2 linked regions of the Cellulosilyticum sp. I15G10I2 genome follow. The protein of the gene in region 2 interacts with the protein of the main gene of each other region in a pairwise test. Links are inferred from orthologs where the notes say so. Each region holds a gene or a part of one and is shown on either strand. Other genes may lie near its edges.

The links.
Region 1: the proteins of ribD (region 2) and BN3326_RS20900 interact in binary tests that used the Escherichia coli proteins (3 or more experiments, as listed by UniProt). The link is inferred for Cellulosilyticum sp. I15G10I2 from one-to-one orthologs.

What each region holds. Positions count from the first base shown.
Region 1 is NZ_FMMP01000028.1:398,401-401,661, reverse strand. Bases 332-3,260 are described here. They hold BN3326_RS20900 (acetyl-CoA carboxylase biotin carboxylase subunit), read left to right. Parts: upstream 332-1,072; coding sequence 1,073-2,449; downstream 2,450-3,260. Other genes in these bases: accD (acetyl-CoA carboxylase, carboxyltransferase subunit beta), read left to right, coding at 2,439-3,260; fabZ (3-hydroxyacyl-ACP dehydratase FabZ), read left to right, coding at 634-1,056; accB (acetyl-CoA carboxylase biotin carboxyl carrier protein), read left to right, coding at 332-616. In the rest of the region: fabF (beta-ketoacyl-ACP synthase II), read left to right, coding at 1-160; more of accB, read left to right, coding at 161-331; more of accD, read left to right, coding at 3,261-3,261. UniProt on the Escherichia coli protein: This protein is a component of the acetyl coenzyme A carboxylase complex; first, biotin carboxylase catalyzes the carboxylation of the carrier protein and then the transcarboxylase transfers the carboxyl group to form malonyl-CoA.
Region 2 is NZ_FMMP01000011.1:218,578-221,844, reverse strand. What follows is about bases 48-2,982. They hold ribD (bifunctional diaminohydroxyphosphoribosylaminopyrimidine deaminase/5-amino-6-(5-phosphoribosylamino)uracil reductase RibD), read right to left. Parts: upstream 2,098-2,982; coding sequence 997-2,097; downstream 48-996. Other genes in these bases: BN3326_RS13050 (GGDEF domain-containing response regulator), read right to left, coding at 2,515-2,982; BN3326_RS13060 (riboflavin synthase), read right to left, coding at 341-991; BN3326_RS13065 (bifunctional 3,4-dihydroxy-2-butanone-4-phosphate synthase/GTP cyclohydrolase II), read right to left, coding at 48-320. In the rest of the region: more of BN3326_RS13065, read right to left, coding at 1-47; more of BN3326_RS13050, read right to left, coding at 2,983-3,267. UniProt on the Escherichia coli protein: Converts 2,5-diamino-6-(ribosylamino)-4(3h)-pyrimidinone 5'-phosphate into 5-amino-6-(ribosylamino)-2,4(1h,3h)-pyrimidinedione 5'-phosphate.

The sequences.
Region 1 (3,261 bases), on a different replicon or contig from region 2:
GCCTACAATTGGCCATCAGGTTTCAGATGAAGAATGTGATTTAGATTATGTACCTAATGTAGGAAGAGCGATGAAAGTTAAATATGCAATGAGTAATTCACTAGGATTTGGCGGACATAATGCAAGTATTATAGTCAAAAAGTGGGAGGATGAAGTATAGATGGATATTGAAATTATTAAACAATTAGTTAATGAGTTTAAAGAAGCTGATCTTACGAAGTTATCGCTCAAATGTGACACATTTGAGATTAACCTTGAAAAAGAAAAAGAGATCGTTCAAATAGCCAGCTCCCAAGTCGTTCAACCAGCTATGAATTATCCAACTATTGCTATTAATAACGAAAGTGACAATGTTGTTATTAAAAAAGAAGATTGCTCAGAAAAAAAACAAATTACTTCACCGATGGTAGGGACTTTTTATGCATCAAGTACTCCTGGGGGAGCACCGTTTGTAACAGTAGGTTCTAAAATTAAAAAAGGTGACGTGATTTGTATTATAGAAGCTATGAAACTTATGAATGAAGTGGAAGCCGAAGTAGACGGCGAAATAGTAGAAGTATTAGTAAAAAATGAACAAATGGTAGAGTATGCTCAGCCATTATTTGTGATTAAATAATTTAAGGGAGTGAAACCATGTTAAACATTCAGCAAATTATGGAGATTTTACCCCATAGATATCCCTTTCTACTTGTAGATAAGGCTGAAATACTAGAAAATGGCGCAGGTGTTATAGGGTACAAAAACGTTACAATGAATGAACCATTTTTTCAGGGACATTTTCCAGGACTGCCTGTAATGCCAGGAGTTCTTATCGTAGAGGCATTAGCACAAGTTGGTGCCATTGCTATTTTATCTCAAGAAGCAAATAAAGGTAAAGTTGCCTACCTTGCCTCGGTTAAAGAAGCTAAATTCAGAGACAAAGTACTGCCAGGAGATATTTTAAAGCTAGAGTGCTCGATTATTAAACAAAAAGGCCCCATGGGCATTGGTAAAGCACTAGCTACTGTAGATGGCAAAAAAGTGTGTGAAGCAGAAATTATGTTTGCTATAGGCTAAGGGGAGGTGAGACATTGTGATTCAAAAAGTGCTTATCGCTAATAGAGGTGAAATAGCCGTTCGTATTATAAGAGCTTGCCAAGAAATGGGTATAGCAACTGTAGCTGTTTACTCTACTGCAGACCAAGAGGCGCTGCATGTTAAACTTGCTGACGAAGCTGTTTGTATAGGGAGTCCGCTTTCTAAGGACAGTTATCTCAATATAGAAAACATTATCAGTGCAGCAATTTTAACAGGCTCAGATGCTATTCACCCAGGTTTTGGATTTTTATCAGAAAATGCTAAGTTTGCAGAGATATGCAGTCAGTGTGATGTTAAATTCATAGGACCTACAGCTGATATGATCCGTATGATGGGAGATAAAGCAAAAGCCAGAGAAATGATGATGCAGGCAGATGTACCTGTAGTACCAGGTTCTGATGGCAAAATAGCAGATGCACAATCAGCCAAAAAGATTGCAGATCAAATAGGTTATCCTGTCATGCTAAAGGCCTCGGCAGGTGGTGGTGGTCGTGGAATGCGTATTGTATGGGAAGAGTGTGAGCTTGAAAAAGCTTTCTTATCAGCAAGCAGTGAAGCGAGTAATGCTTTTGGTGATGGCAGTATGTATATGGAAAAATATGTACAAAACCCACGCCATATAGAATTTCAAATATTAGGTGACGCTTATGGCAATATTGTACATCTAGGCGAAAGAGATTGCTCACTTCAAAGGCGACATCAAAAAGTTATAGAAGAGGCCCCCTCACCTTTTTTAAGTGAAGAACTTAGAGAAAGTATGGGAGAAGCAGCTATTAGAGCTGCTCAGGCAGTTAACTATGAGAATGCAGGAACTATTGAGTTTATTGTGGATAAAAATGGACATTTTTACTTTATAGAAATGAATACACGTATTCAAGTAGAGCATCCTATTACAGAGATGATAACAGGTGTAGATCTTATTAAAGAACAGCTAAAAATTGCATCTGGAGAAAAACTAAGTCTTACCACAGAAAATATTAAGTTAAAAGGACATGCAATTGAATGTCGTATTAATGCTGAAAATCCATACAAAAACTTTAGACCTTGTGCAGGCACTGTATCAGAGCTTCATCTTCCAGGTGGTCGCGGGGTTAGAATAGAAACAGGGTTATATCAAGGGTACAAAGTACCGCCTACTTATGATTCGATGCTTGCAAAGATTATTACCTATGGGGATACGAGAGAAGAAGCTATCAACATTATGGAAAGGGCTTTGGGGGAGTTAGTTATAGGTGGTTTAGATACGAATATCTATTTCCAATATCAACTACTTAACACCAAGGCATTTAAAGAAGGTAATTTTGATACTTCCTTTATTGAAAAAAACCTAGAAGCAATTTTAGAACAGGGAGAGGATGACGATGCTAGATAATTTCATTAAGCGATCAAAGAAATATGCTACTGCGAATCCTCAGCCAAAAAAAACAGGCATACCAGAAGGTATGTACGTTCAATGTCCAGGATGTAAGAAAAGTATCTATAAAACAGATCTTAAAACACAGCTTGGCGTATGTCCGGACTGTTCATATTATTATCCTCTTTCGCCCAGAGCAAGGCTTGCAACAATAGCTGATAAAGGAACTTTTAGTGAGCTCGACAAAGATATGATGAGTGTCAATCCATTAGAGTTCCCAGACTATGAAAAAAAGTTGGTTAATTATATTGATAAAACGGATCAAAAAGAAGCTGTTATAACAGGTACAGCTGAAATAGAGGGTCAAAAAACAGTTATTGGCATTATGGATTCGAGATTTATGATGGGAAGTATGGGCTCAGTTGTAGGTGAAAAGCTGACAAGAGCTATAGAACATGCAACACTTCATAAACTTCCAGTTATTATTTTTACAGCATCAGGCGGTGCGAGAATGCAGGAAGGTATTTTCTCCTTAATGCAAATGGCAAAAACAAGTGCAGCTTTAGCCAGACATGATGAAAGTGGACTTTTATATATAAGCGTACTTACCGACCCAACTACAGGAGGCGTAACAGCAAGTTTTGCCATGTTAGGGGATGTCATTTTGGCAGAACCAGGTGCACTCGTTGGATTTGCAGGACCTAGAGTAATCGAGCAGACCATTAAGCAAAAACTACCCGAAGGTTTTCAACGGGCAGAATTTCTGCTTGAGCATGGTATGATAGACGCCATTGTCAAAAGACAAGAGATGAGAGAAACTCTTGGACGTT
Region 2 (3,267 bases):
GTTATGGCTCTTTCATGAGCTGATATGCCTGTTGTGGTATCTATTGCATCAATAGATAAGGTAAAAGCTGTTTGATGTGAATCAGTATTGCTCTCAACCATAGGCCCAATATTTAGTTCCTGAAGCCTTTCTCCTGTAATAGGCATACATATCAAGCCACATCCATATCTTGCCATAAAATTGATTGCCTCTGGTGTAACCAGCTCTGCAGCCATCAAGAGATCCCCTTCATTTTCTCTATCTTCATCATCTACTACAACTATCATTTTGCCTGCCTTAATATCATTAATAGCTTCTTCTATTGTGTTAAACTTATACATTTTCTGTTCTCCTTCTCTTTTTATAAAAAGCCATGCTGATTTAAAAAGTCTAAATCTATAGCTTTCTTTTCAACTTTATTATCCCTAGGGTCAATGAGTTTACCAATGTATTTTCCTATCATGTCACATTCTAAATTAACATGTTCACCTACATTTTTTCTAAGTAAAGTTGTTATTTCTTTGGTATGAGGAATAATAGAAACTTTAAATACACTATCATCTATATAAGCTATAGTTAAACTAATACCATCTATGGCAATAGAACCCTTTTGAATAACATACCTTAAAATCTCAGGCTCTGCTGATATTGTTATCCATACGGCATTATCTTCTTCTTGGTAATTTTTTATAATGCCCATCCCGTCAATATGTCCGCTTACAAAATGGCCGCCTAATCGGTCTCCTACTCTAAGCGCTCTTTCGAGATTAACTGCATCTTTCGGTCTTAAAAGATACAGATTGCTCCGTCTCATGGTTTCAGCCATTACATCTACAGAAAAACTTTGTTTTGAAAAGTCTGTAACAGTCAAACAAACACCATTCGTACTTATACTATCACCAAGCTTTGTATCTTTTAAAATGTTACTTGCTCTTATTGTAATTCTTGCTGAGGCCACCCCTTTAGTAACTGATTCAACCGTTCCAACTTCTTCTACAAGTCCAGTAAACATAAACCTTAGCCCTCCATTTTTATATAACCTTCAATCATAATATCTTCTCCAAAATGCTGCCACTTAACATCATTTAGCTTGATTGCCTCTTTCATAAAAAGTTTTCCGCCTCCGCCTACCGGTGTCTTAGCCATGCTGCCTCCTATTATTTTGGGTGCAATAAAGGCACTCACTTTATCAACTATCCCTGCATCTAGCGCCGAATAATTAAGCTCACTTCCGCCTTCTAGCAGCACGCTGTCTATCTTTCTTTCTCCAAGTTTTTTCATAAGCTCATTAAGATCAACTCTCTGATTTATAAGCGGCAAAATAATAACTTCTGCCCCCGTTGCCCGAATAGCTTTAATTTTTTCTTCTTTTGCAAGTTCTGTAGTTGCAATAATGGTGCCAGACATAGATTTAATATGAAATATATTAGCTTCTAAAGGTACTTTTGCGCTGGTATCTACAATAATCCTTATAGGGTCACTTGCATTTCCTGATTGAAGTCTTGTATTTAAAAAAGGATCATCTTGAATAACTGTACCCGCTCCAACCATTACGCCTGAAACCCTATGCCTTAATTCATGTACATACTCTCTTGAAGCTTCATTTGTTATCCATTTTGAATCTCCCGTGCATGTGGCGATCTTGCCGTCCAGCGTCATAGCTGTCTTAAGTATGCAAAATGGCCGCTGGGTTGTTATATATTTAAAAAATATTTCATTGAGTCTCATACTCTCTTCTTCTAAGATGCCAACAACAACTTCTATCCCATGCTCCCTTAAAATTTGAATCCCACGGCCCGAGACCTCTGGATTAGGATCTTGCGTAGCTACTACAACCTTTTTGATGCCCTCTTCAACTATGCGATAGGCACAAGGAGGGGTTTTGCCATAATGCGAACAAGGTTCAAGGGTAACATACATTGTAGCCCCTTTAATATCAGCAGCAGCATTTCTAAAAGCATTAACCTCAGCATGGGGGCCTCCATATACCGCGTGGTAACCTTCACCTATAATTTTTTCATCTTTTACAATAACTGCTCCTACTAGTGGATTAGGATTTGTATAACCCGCACCTTTCCGGGCCAGCTCCAATGCTCTTTTCATATATTTTGTATCCATATTTACCCCCATTGCATATCACAAGCTTTGCTTGTGATATTGCCACAAATAAAAAATTGAAAGTGTTTTTCTTTCGACCTTTAACACCTCTTAATATATTGTTACCCATAACAACTAATAAATTTACGTGTTTACAAAAAAATAAAAGCCCTGAATCTCTTCAGGGCTTAACTTGGCAAAATAGATCTATCTTTTGTTTATCATAAAAATAATAATAAACAATTCTAGATTAATGCTAATACTCTTCTTTCATCCAGACTATACTGTTGGCTTCGGAATCTAACCGAATCTGCCTTATGGCTCGCGGGCTTTACCGCCAGTGGGGATTCACACCCCGCCCTGAAGATTTATTCAATTTTCTTAAGTACAAATTTAGCACAAACTGACCTTACTGTCAATTTTTATTTTTTATCTGTTTTATTTAGAGCTATATACCTTAACTTGATTCCGTCCATTTTGTTTTGCCTCGTAAAGTGCTTGATCTGCTTTAGATATAAATGCTTCAATAGTATGAGTAGCATCAGGAATCATTGAAGCTGCCCCTAGGCTCACTGTCACATACGGATGAACCTTAGAATTTTCATGGGGAATATGCAAGGCTTTAACATTTGATCTAATCATCTCCGCTATTTTTCTAGCACCTTCCGCATCTGTCTTCGGAAGTACTACAACAAACTCTTCGCCTCCATACCGTGCCACAAAATCACCCGGTCGATTAACTGAAGCTGCAATCTCCTTCGCAACACCTATTAGACAATCATCGCCCTTAATATGACCATATGTATCATTATAGGCTTTAAAGTAATCAATATCTATCATAATAACGGATAATGGCATCTTTTCCCTTATACCGGTTTTAAAGCTGATCTCAATATACTGATCAAAATTCCTTCTATTAGGTACGCCAGTGAGTCCATCATGATTAGAAAGGGATAAAAGCTCTCCATTTTTCTTCTGAAGTTCTAAAACTTCTTTTAATTTCTGCTCAAGTTGTGCTGCTTTTTCTTTAAGCAGTACAGCTTGTCTTGCAAGTTCTAAAAATATACTTACTTTACTCTTTAATATAATAGGTTCAATAGGTTTAAATAAATAATCTACCGCTCCAATTTCATAACCTTTAAACATATACTTCTGCTCTTTATAGATAGCTGTTACAAATATAATGGGAAT